DNA from 2 places in the Streptomyces sp. NBC_01474 genome. Region 1 is predicted to be linked to the other one. Evidence: riboswitches for the same ligand, from Rfam matches in the RefSeq annotation. Region 1 holds a riboswitch; the other holds the start of a gene.
What was found. A riboswitch is a leader RNA that binds a small molecule or an ion and turns the genes downstream of it on or off. The one in region 1 is predicted to bind glycine.
Positions count from the first base shown of each region.

Region 2: linked by a shared signal. The riboswitch ahead of gcvP (aminomethyl-transferring glycine dehydrogenase) and the one ahead of gcvT (glycine cleavage system aminomethyltransferase GcvT) in region 1 are both predicted to bind glycine.

Region 1 covers NZ_CP109449.1:4,111,896-4,115,295, forward strand. Annotated here, with positions in the region: gene OG758_RS18770 (enhanced serine sensitivity protein SseB) at 2-769, opposite strand; gene OG758_RS18775 (AAA family ATPase) at 876-1,493, opposite strand; glycine riboswitch at 1,691-1,794, shown strand; glycine riboswitch at 1,795-1,906, shown strand; gene gcvT (glycine cleavage system aminomethyltransferase GcvT) at 1,954-3,093, shown strand; gene gcvH (glycine cleavage system protein GcvH) at 3,186-3,400, shown strand, end outside.
Region 2 covers NZ_CP109449.1:8,417,034-8,420,433, forward strand. Annotated here, with positions in the region: gene OG758_RS38405 (DNA polymerase IV) at 1-720, shown strand, start outside; gene OG758_RS38410 (PRC-barrel domain-containing protein) at 706-1,092, opposite strand; glycine riboswitch at 1,207-1,302, shown strand; gene gcvP (aminomethyl-transferring glycine dehydrogenase) at 1,486-3,400, shown strand, end outside.

The DNA of each region.
Region 1 (3,400 bases):
TTCAGTGACCCTGCGTGTAGAACGGCCGCAGCGTGGCTCGCATCCAGTCACCGACCGGGTCCTGGGTGATGTCGAGCAGGACGAGGTTCACCGGCCAGGGCGCCGGGACCCGGCCCAGAGCGCGGCCCAGGGCGTCCATGGGCAGGTTGCGCGCGGGCCCCTCCCACTGCGACAGCTCGACGCCGACGAAGAGGACGGGGTCGCCGCCCTCGACGCTGGCGAGGCAGCGGCGGGCGGTGAGGACGACGCCGGACGCCTCGAACTCCTCGCGCACGGCGGCCAGGAAGTCGACCGGGTCGTTCTGCCAGTCGGGCTCGTAGAGGCTGACCCGGCCGCCCGTGGCGGGGCCGTCCAGCGGCGTACGGCCGGACCTGCACAGCTCGGCGACGGCGGGCGGGGGCAGCGGGACGCCGACGGCGCCGTCCGGGTTCACCGCGATGCCGACCTGCGGGGGCAGCCCGCGCGCGAACTCGACGGCCGGCGCGACCGTGCAGCCCATCCGGTCGCCCACGACCGCGAGGAACTGCTCCTCCGAGCTGAAGACGGGCACATAGGCCTGGCCCTCGATCTCCAGCGTCGGCAGGTCGAGGTTCGGACTGCCGGGCCCGCCGCCCTGGGGCAGCGGTATCCACACCTGACTGCGTCCGAGGACCTCGACGATCCGGCCGCCCGCCGAGTCGACCCCGAGGGAGGCGGCTAGCGCCTCCTCCAGCTCGTTGGCCGGCCACCCGCCGTACGGATGTGCATGAGCCTGCGCCGGAATGTCCATGTGCCTACCACCCGCTCTGGAACCGCTCTGTCTGCGGCCGAACCCTAGCGTGTGCGGATGACACGACACCGTCCGCATCCGCACACTCACAGGCGGTCGCGGGATGTCAGCCGCCCTCGAACGCGATCCCGTTCAGCACATCGGTCGCGTCCCGGTCGAGCAGCACCGCGGACGCGCAGCCCCACGGCAGGTCACCACGCTCGGCCGACTCCACCAGACCCGCGACCGCGCGGCGGTGCCGGGCGAACGCGTAGCGCGAGACCCCGCGGCCGCGGTCCCGCTGGCCCGCGAGCGCCGTGTCCGCGTCGACGTCGAGCAGCATCAGATGCAGGTCCGCGCCCCGCCGCCCGGCTTCCCTGGCCAGCCAGCGCCGCACCCAGGCCTGCGTGCCGCAGTCGTGCAGGACGACGCTGCCTCCCGAGCGCAGGGCCCGCCGCAGCCCGGCGAAGTGCGCGAGCCGCACGAGCGGGCGGTACACGGCGTACGGGAGGAGCCGGGGCAGCCGGGCCGCCCAGCGGTCACGGGCGTCCTGCGAGTCGATGCGCACGGCTCCCCCGCCGCCGACCACGCGGCTCATCAGCGTGGACTTGCCGCTGCCCGGGAGCCCCGAGACCACGATCAGGTCACCCCGCGCGAAGCCGAGGCGCCTCGGCGTACGGCCGCCTCTGCCGCGCAGATCCCTGACGACCGGACCCCGCCCCGTCACCGACCTCGGGCGGGGCATCGCTCGCTGTCCGACCCCTGCCGCCGCGTACGCACCCGCCGCTGCCTTGCGCACCGTGATCGTCCTCCCCGCTCCGGTCACGCCACCCTTGCCCGTCAAGTGTAAAGAGATGGTAATGCCGTACAAGTGGTTTCCCCGTGCGGTCGGCATGCAATGATGTGCGCGCCAAGAGCACGACCAACTGCATACCGGCCGCTTGAATCCGCGCGGGAGAGCTCCCCGGACGCCTACGCGTCCCCGGGGGCGCCGAAGGAGCAAGTTCCTCCCTTGAATCTCTCAGGCCCCGTACCGCGCGGGCGAGGCATATCTGAAAAGCGGGCGGCCCTGGGCCGCTCCACCCAAGGTGCAAGCCGCGACCACCCGTACGTGTGGCGCCGGCGAACCTCTCAGGTTCCGATGACAGATGGGGAGGAAGACCATCGCCCTCGTCTGTCATGCCTGGGATCCTGGAGCACCACTCATGAGCAACGCCCCCCGTAAGACCGCCCTCGACGCCCTGCACCGCTCGCTGGGCGCGACGATGACCGACTTCGCGGGCTGGGACATGCCGCTGCGGTACGGCAGCGAGCGCGACGAGCACATCGCGGTCCGCACCAAGGCGGGCCTCTTCGACCTGTCGCACATGGGCGAGATCACCGTCACCGGGCCGCAGGCCGTCGACCTCCTCGACTACGCCCTCGTCGGCAACATGTCCACGATCGGCCCCGGACGCGCCCGCTACACCATGATCTGCCAGGAGGACGGCGGGATCGTCGACGACCTGATCGTCTACCGCCTGGGCGAGCAGGAGGCCGGCCCTGTTCAGTACATGGTCGTCGCCAACGCGGGCAACGCGCAGATCGTGCTCGACACGATCACCGAGCGCGCCGCCGGCTTCGACGCCGAGGTCCGCGACGACCGCGACGCCTACTCGCTGATCGCCGTGCAGGGCCCCGAGTCCCCCGGCATCCTGAAGTCCCTCACGGACGCCGACCTGGACGGTCTCAAGTACTACGCGGGCCTGCCCGGCACCGTCGCCGGCGTCCCGGCCCTCATCGCCCGCACCGGCTACACCGGCGAGGACGGCTTCGAGCTGTTCGTCGCCCCGGAGCACGCCGAGAAGCTGTGGCAGGCGCTGACCGACGCCGGCGCGCCGGTCGGGCTCGTCCCCGCCGGCCTCTCCTGCCGCGACACGCTGCGCCTGGAGGCCGGCATGCCGCTGTACGGGCACGAGCTGACGACGGCGCTGACCCCGTTCGACGCCGGTCTCGGCCGCGTCGTGAAGTTCGAGAAGACGGGCAACGAGGGCCGCTTCGTGGGCCGCGAGGCGCTCGAGGCCGCCGCCGAGCGCGCCGAGACCGCCCCGCCGCGCAAGCTCGTCGGCCTGATCGCCGAGGGCCGCCGGGTGCCGCGCGCCGGGATGTCCGTGGTCGCCGGCGGCCAGGTGATCGGCGAGGTCACCTCCGGCGCCCCCTCCCCCACGCTCGGCAAGCCGATCGCCATCGCCTACGTCGACGCGGCGCACGCCGCCCCCGGCACCGAGGGCGTCGGCGTGGACATCCGCGGCGCCCACGAGCCGTACGAGGTCGTGGCGCTGCCGTTCTACAAGCGCCAGAAGTAGCCCGACCAGTCCTCTCAGGGGCCGCCGGAAGTAACCCAGCGCACACCCCTCTCGTTCCGCAGCACCCATTCGCGTACAGGAGAATTCAGATCATGAGCAACCCCCAGCAGCTGCGCTACAGCAAGGAGCACGAGTGGCTGTCGGGCGCCGAGGACGGCGTCTCGACGGTCGGCATCACCGAGTTCGCGGCCAACGCGCTCGGCGATGTCGTCTACGCCCAGCTCCCCGAGGTCGGTGACACGGTGACCGCGGGCGAGACCTGCGGCGAACTCGAGTCGACCAAGTCCGTCAGCGACCTGTACTCCCC
Region 2 (3,400 bases), 4.3 Mb from region 1:
CCCGTGGTGGCCGAGCGTGACGCCAAGTCGGTGTCGGTCGAGGACACGTACGACGTGGACATCCATGACCGGGTGCGGGTGCGGACCGAGGTGCAGCGACTTGCGGAGCGGTGCGTGCAGCGGTTGCGGGGGGCGGAGCGGTCCGGGCGGACCGTGGTCCTCAAGGTGCGGCGCTACGACTTCTCCACGCTGACGAGATCCGAGACGCTGCGCGGGCCCACCGACGACTCCGCAGTGGTGCGGGAGGCGGCCGCTCGGCTCCTGGAGTCCGTGGATACGACGGGCGGGGTGCGACTGCTCGGCGTGGGGGTGACAGGCCTGGCCGACTACACGCAGGAGGACCTGTTCGCGCAGGCGCGCGCGCAGGCCGAGGCCGACGCACACGCGGCCGACGGGGAGCGTGAGGGCGAGGCGGAAGGGGCGGCTGGTGCTGGGGACGAGGGGCAGGCGGCTGCCGGAGAGGTCGTCGAGGCCGCGGACCGGCGCTGGGTGGCCGGGCATGACGTGCGGCACGAGCAGTTCGGGCACGGGTGGGTGCAGGGCAGCGGGCTCGGGCGGGTGACCGTGCGCTTCGAGACGCCGTACTCGGAACCGGGGCGGGTGCGCACGTTCCGGACCGATGACCCCGCGCTCGTAGGAGCAGAGCCGCTGCCGCTGGTGGAGGGCGGGGCCGGGCGCTGTGCGGCGCGGGAGCCGGATGCCGGGTCAGGTGTCGTCTGACGGAGGGCGGGCGATCTTGCCGAAGTCGCGGTCCTTGGGGGGCACGGGGTCGTCCGGGGCCGAGATGTCGAGACCGTAGTGGTGGTAGAGCTGGAGCTCCTGTTCGGGGGAGAGGTGACGGCCGACGCCGAAGTCGGGGGCGTCCCTGATCAGGGAGCGTTCGAAGGGGATGCGCAGGGTGCCCTCCACGAGCTCGCTCGGCTCCAGGGGGACGAAGGCGTCCCGGCTGAAGAGGCCTGTGCGTATCGCCGCCCACTCGGGGACGCCGGTCGCGTCGTCGAGGTAGACCTCGTCGACGGTCCCGATCTTGGCCCCGTTGCGGTCGAACGCCTTGCGGCCGATCAGGTTGCGCGGATCGACATCGGTCTGCACGGGGCCCTCCAGCTGCTCGCAACTCATCCGTAAGCACTACCAAAGTGCACATTGGGGAAGGCGGCCACTCGAGGTCGGGGGTGTTGTTGCCGCTGGTAGGCTGGCGATGGCTGCCGACCCCGTGCGGGAGAGTCCTCCGGATGACACCGGAGGCGCCGAAGGAGCAACTCCTCCCCGGAATCTCTCAGGCCCCTGTACCGCACGGACGAGGTCACTCTGGAAAGCAGGGCGGGCGTTCAGGCCTCCGCTCTCACCGACGGTGAAAGTCGTCATGCCCCTCGTGATGGGGGTGTGCCGGTGAAACTCTCAGGTTGAGATGACAGAGGGGGAGGCCGTCCGGGCACCCGCGCCGTGGTGCCCCTCGCAGGTCGCAATGACCAGGAGGCCTCCGCAATGACCGCCAACCGTATTCCGCTCTCCCATCTGGAGCAGGGAATCCCCTTCGAGCAGCGCCATATCGGTCCGGATGAAGCAGCGCAGGCCAAGATGCTCGCGCAGGTCGGGTACGGCTCGCTCGACGAGCTGACGGCGGCCGCGGTCCCGGACGTGATCAAGAGCGCCGAGGCGCTCGATCTTCCCGGGGCCCGCACCGAGGCCGAGGTGCTCGCAGAGCTCCGCTCCCTCGCCGACCGCAACCAGGTCCTCGACTCGATGGTCGGACTGGGCTACTACGGCACGTTCACGCCGCCCGTCATTCTGCGCAACGTCATGGAGAACCCGTCCTGGTACACGGCGTACACGCCCTACCAGCCGGAGATTTCGCAGGGCCGGCTCGAGGCGCTGCTCAACTTCCAGACGATGGTCGCCGAGCTCACCGGCCTGCCCACCTCGGGCGCCTCGCTGCTCGACGAGGGCACGGCCGCGGCCGAGGCCATGGCGCTGTCCCGGCGCATGGGCAAGGTCAAGAACGGCGCCTTCGTGGTCGACGCGGACGCGCTGCCGCAGACCATCGCCGTCATCCAGACGCGTGCCGAGCCGACCGGTGTCGAGGTCGTCGTCGCGGACCTGTCCGAGGGCATCCCGGCCGAGGTCGCCGAGCGCGGTGTCGTCGGCGTCCTGATCCAGTACCCGGGCGCCTCCGGTGCCGTCCGCGACATCAAGCCCGTCATCGAGCAGGCCCACGAGCTGGGCGCCGTCGTCACGGTCGCCGCCGATCTGCTCGCCCTCACGCTGCTGACCTCGCCCGGTGAGCTCGGCGCCGACATCGCCGTCGGTACGACCCAGCGCTTCGGCGTCCCCATGGGCTTCGGTGGTCCGCACGCCGGCTACATGGCCGTCCGCGAGAAGTTCGCGCGCAGCCTGCCCGGCCGCCTCGTGGGCGTCTCCGTCGACGCCGACGGCAACAAGGCGTACCGCCTCGCGCTGCAGACCCGTGAGCAGCACATCCGGCGCGAGAAGGCCACCAGCAACATCTGCACCGCTCAGGTGCTGCTCGCCGTCATGGCCGGCATGTACGCCGTCTACCACGGGCCCGACGGCCTCAAGGGCATCGCGCGGCGCACGCACCGGTTCGCGACGCTGCTCGCCGAGGGCCTCAAGGCCGGCGGCGTGGAGGTCGTGCACGGCGCGTACTTCGACACCCTGACCGTGAAGGCCGCGGGCCGGGCCGCCGACGTCGTGAGCGCCGCGCGCGAAGGTGGCGTCAACCTCCACCTCGTGGACGCCGACCATGTGTCGATCTCGTGCGACGAGACCACGACGCGTACCCAACTGGGCGCCGTCTGGACCGCGTTCGGTGTCGAGGCCGATGTCGACGCGCTCGACGCGGCGGCCGTGGACACGCTGCCCGCGGGCCTCCTGCGCGGCGACGACTACCTGACGCACCCCGTGTTCCACGCGCACCGCTCCGAGACCTCGATGCTGCGCTACCTGCGCAAGCTGGCCGACCGTGACTACGCGCTCGACCGCGGCATGATCCCGCTGGGCTCCTGCACGATGAAGCTCAACGCGACGACGGAGATGGAGCCGGTCACCTGGCCCGAGTTCGGCCAGCTGCACCCCTTCGCGCCCGCCGAGCAGGCGCAGGGCTACCTCACGCTCATCCGTGAGCTGGAGGAGCGCCTCGCGGAGGTCACCGGCTACGACAACGTGTCGCTCCAGCCGAACGCCGGTTCGCAGGGCGAGCTGGCCGGTCTGCTCGCCGTCCGCGGCTACCACCGCGCGAACGGCGACGACCAGCGCACCGTCTGCCTCATCCCGTCGTCCGCGCACGGCACGAACGCCGCGAGCGCCGTGATGGCCGGTATGAAGGTCGTCGTCGTGAAGACGGCCGACGACGGCGAGATCGACGTCGCGGACCTCCGCGCCA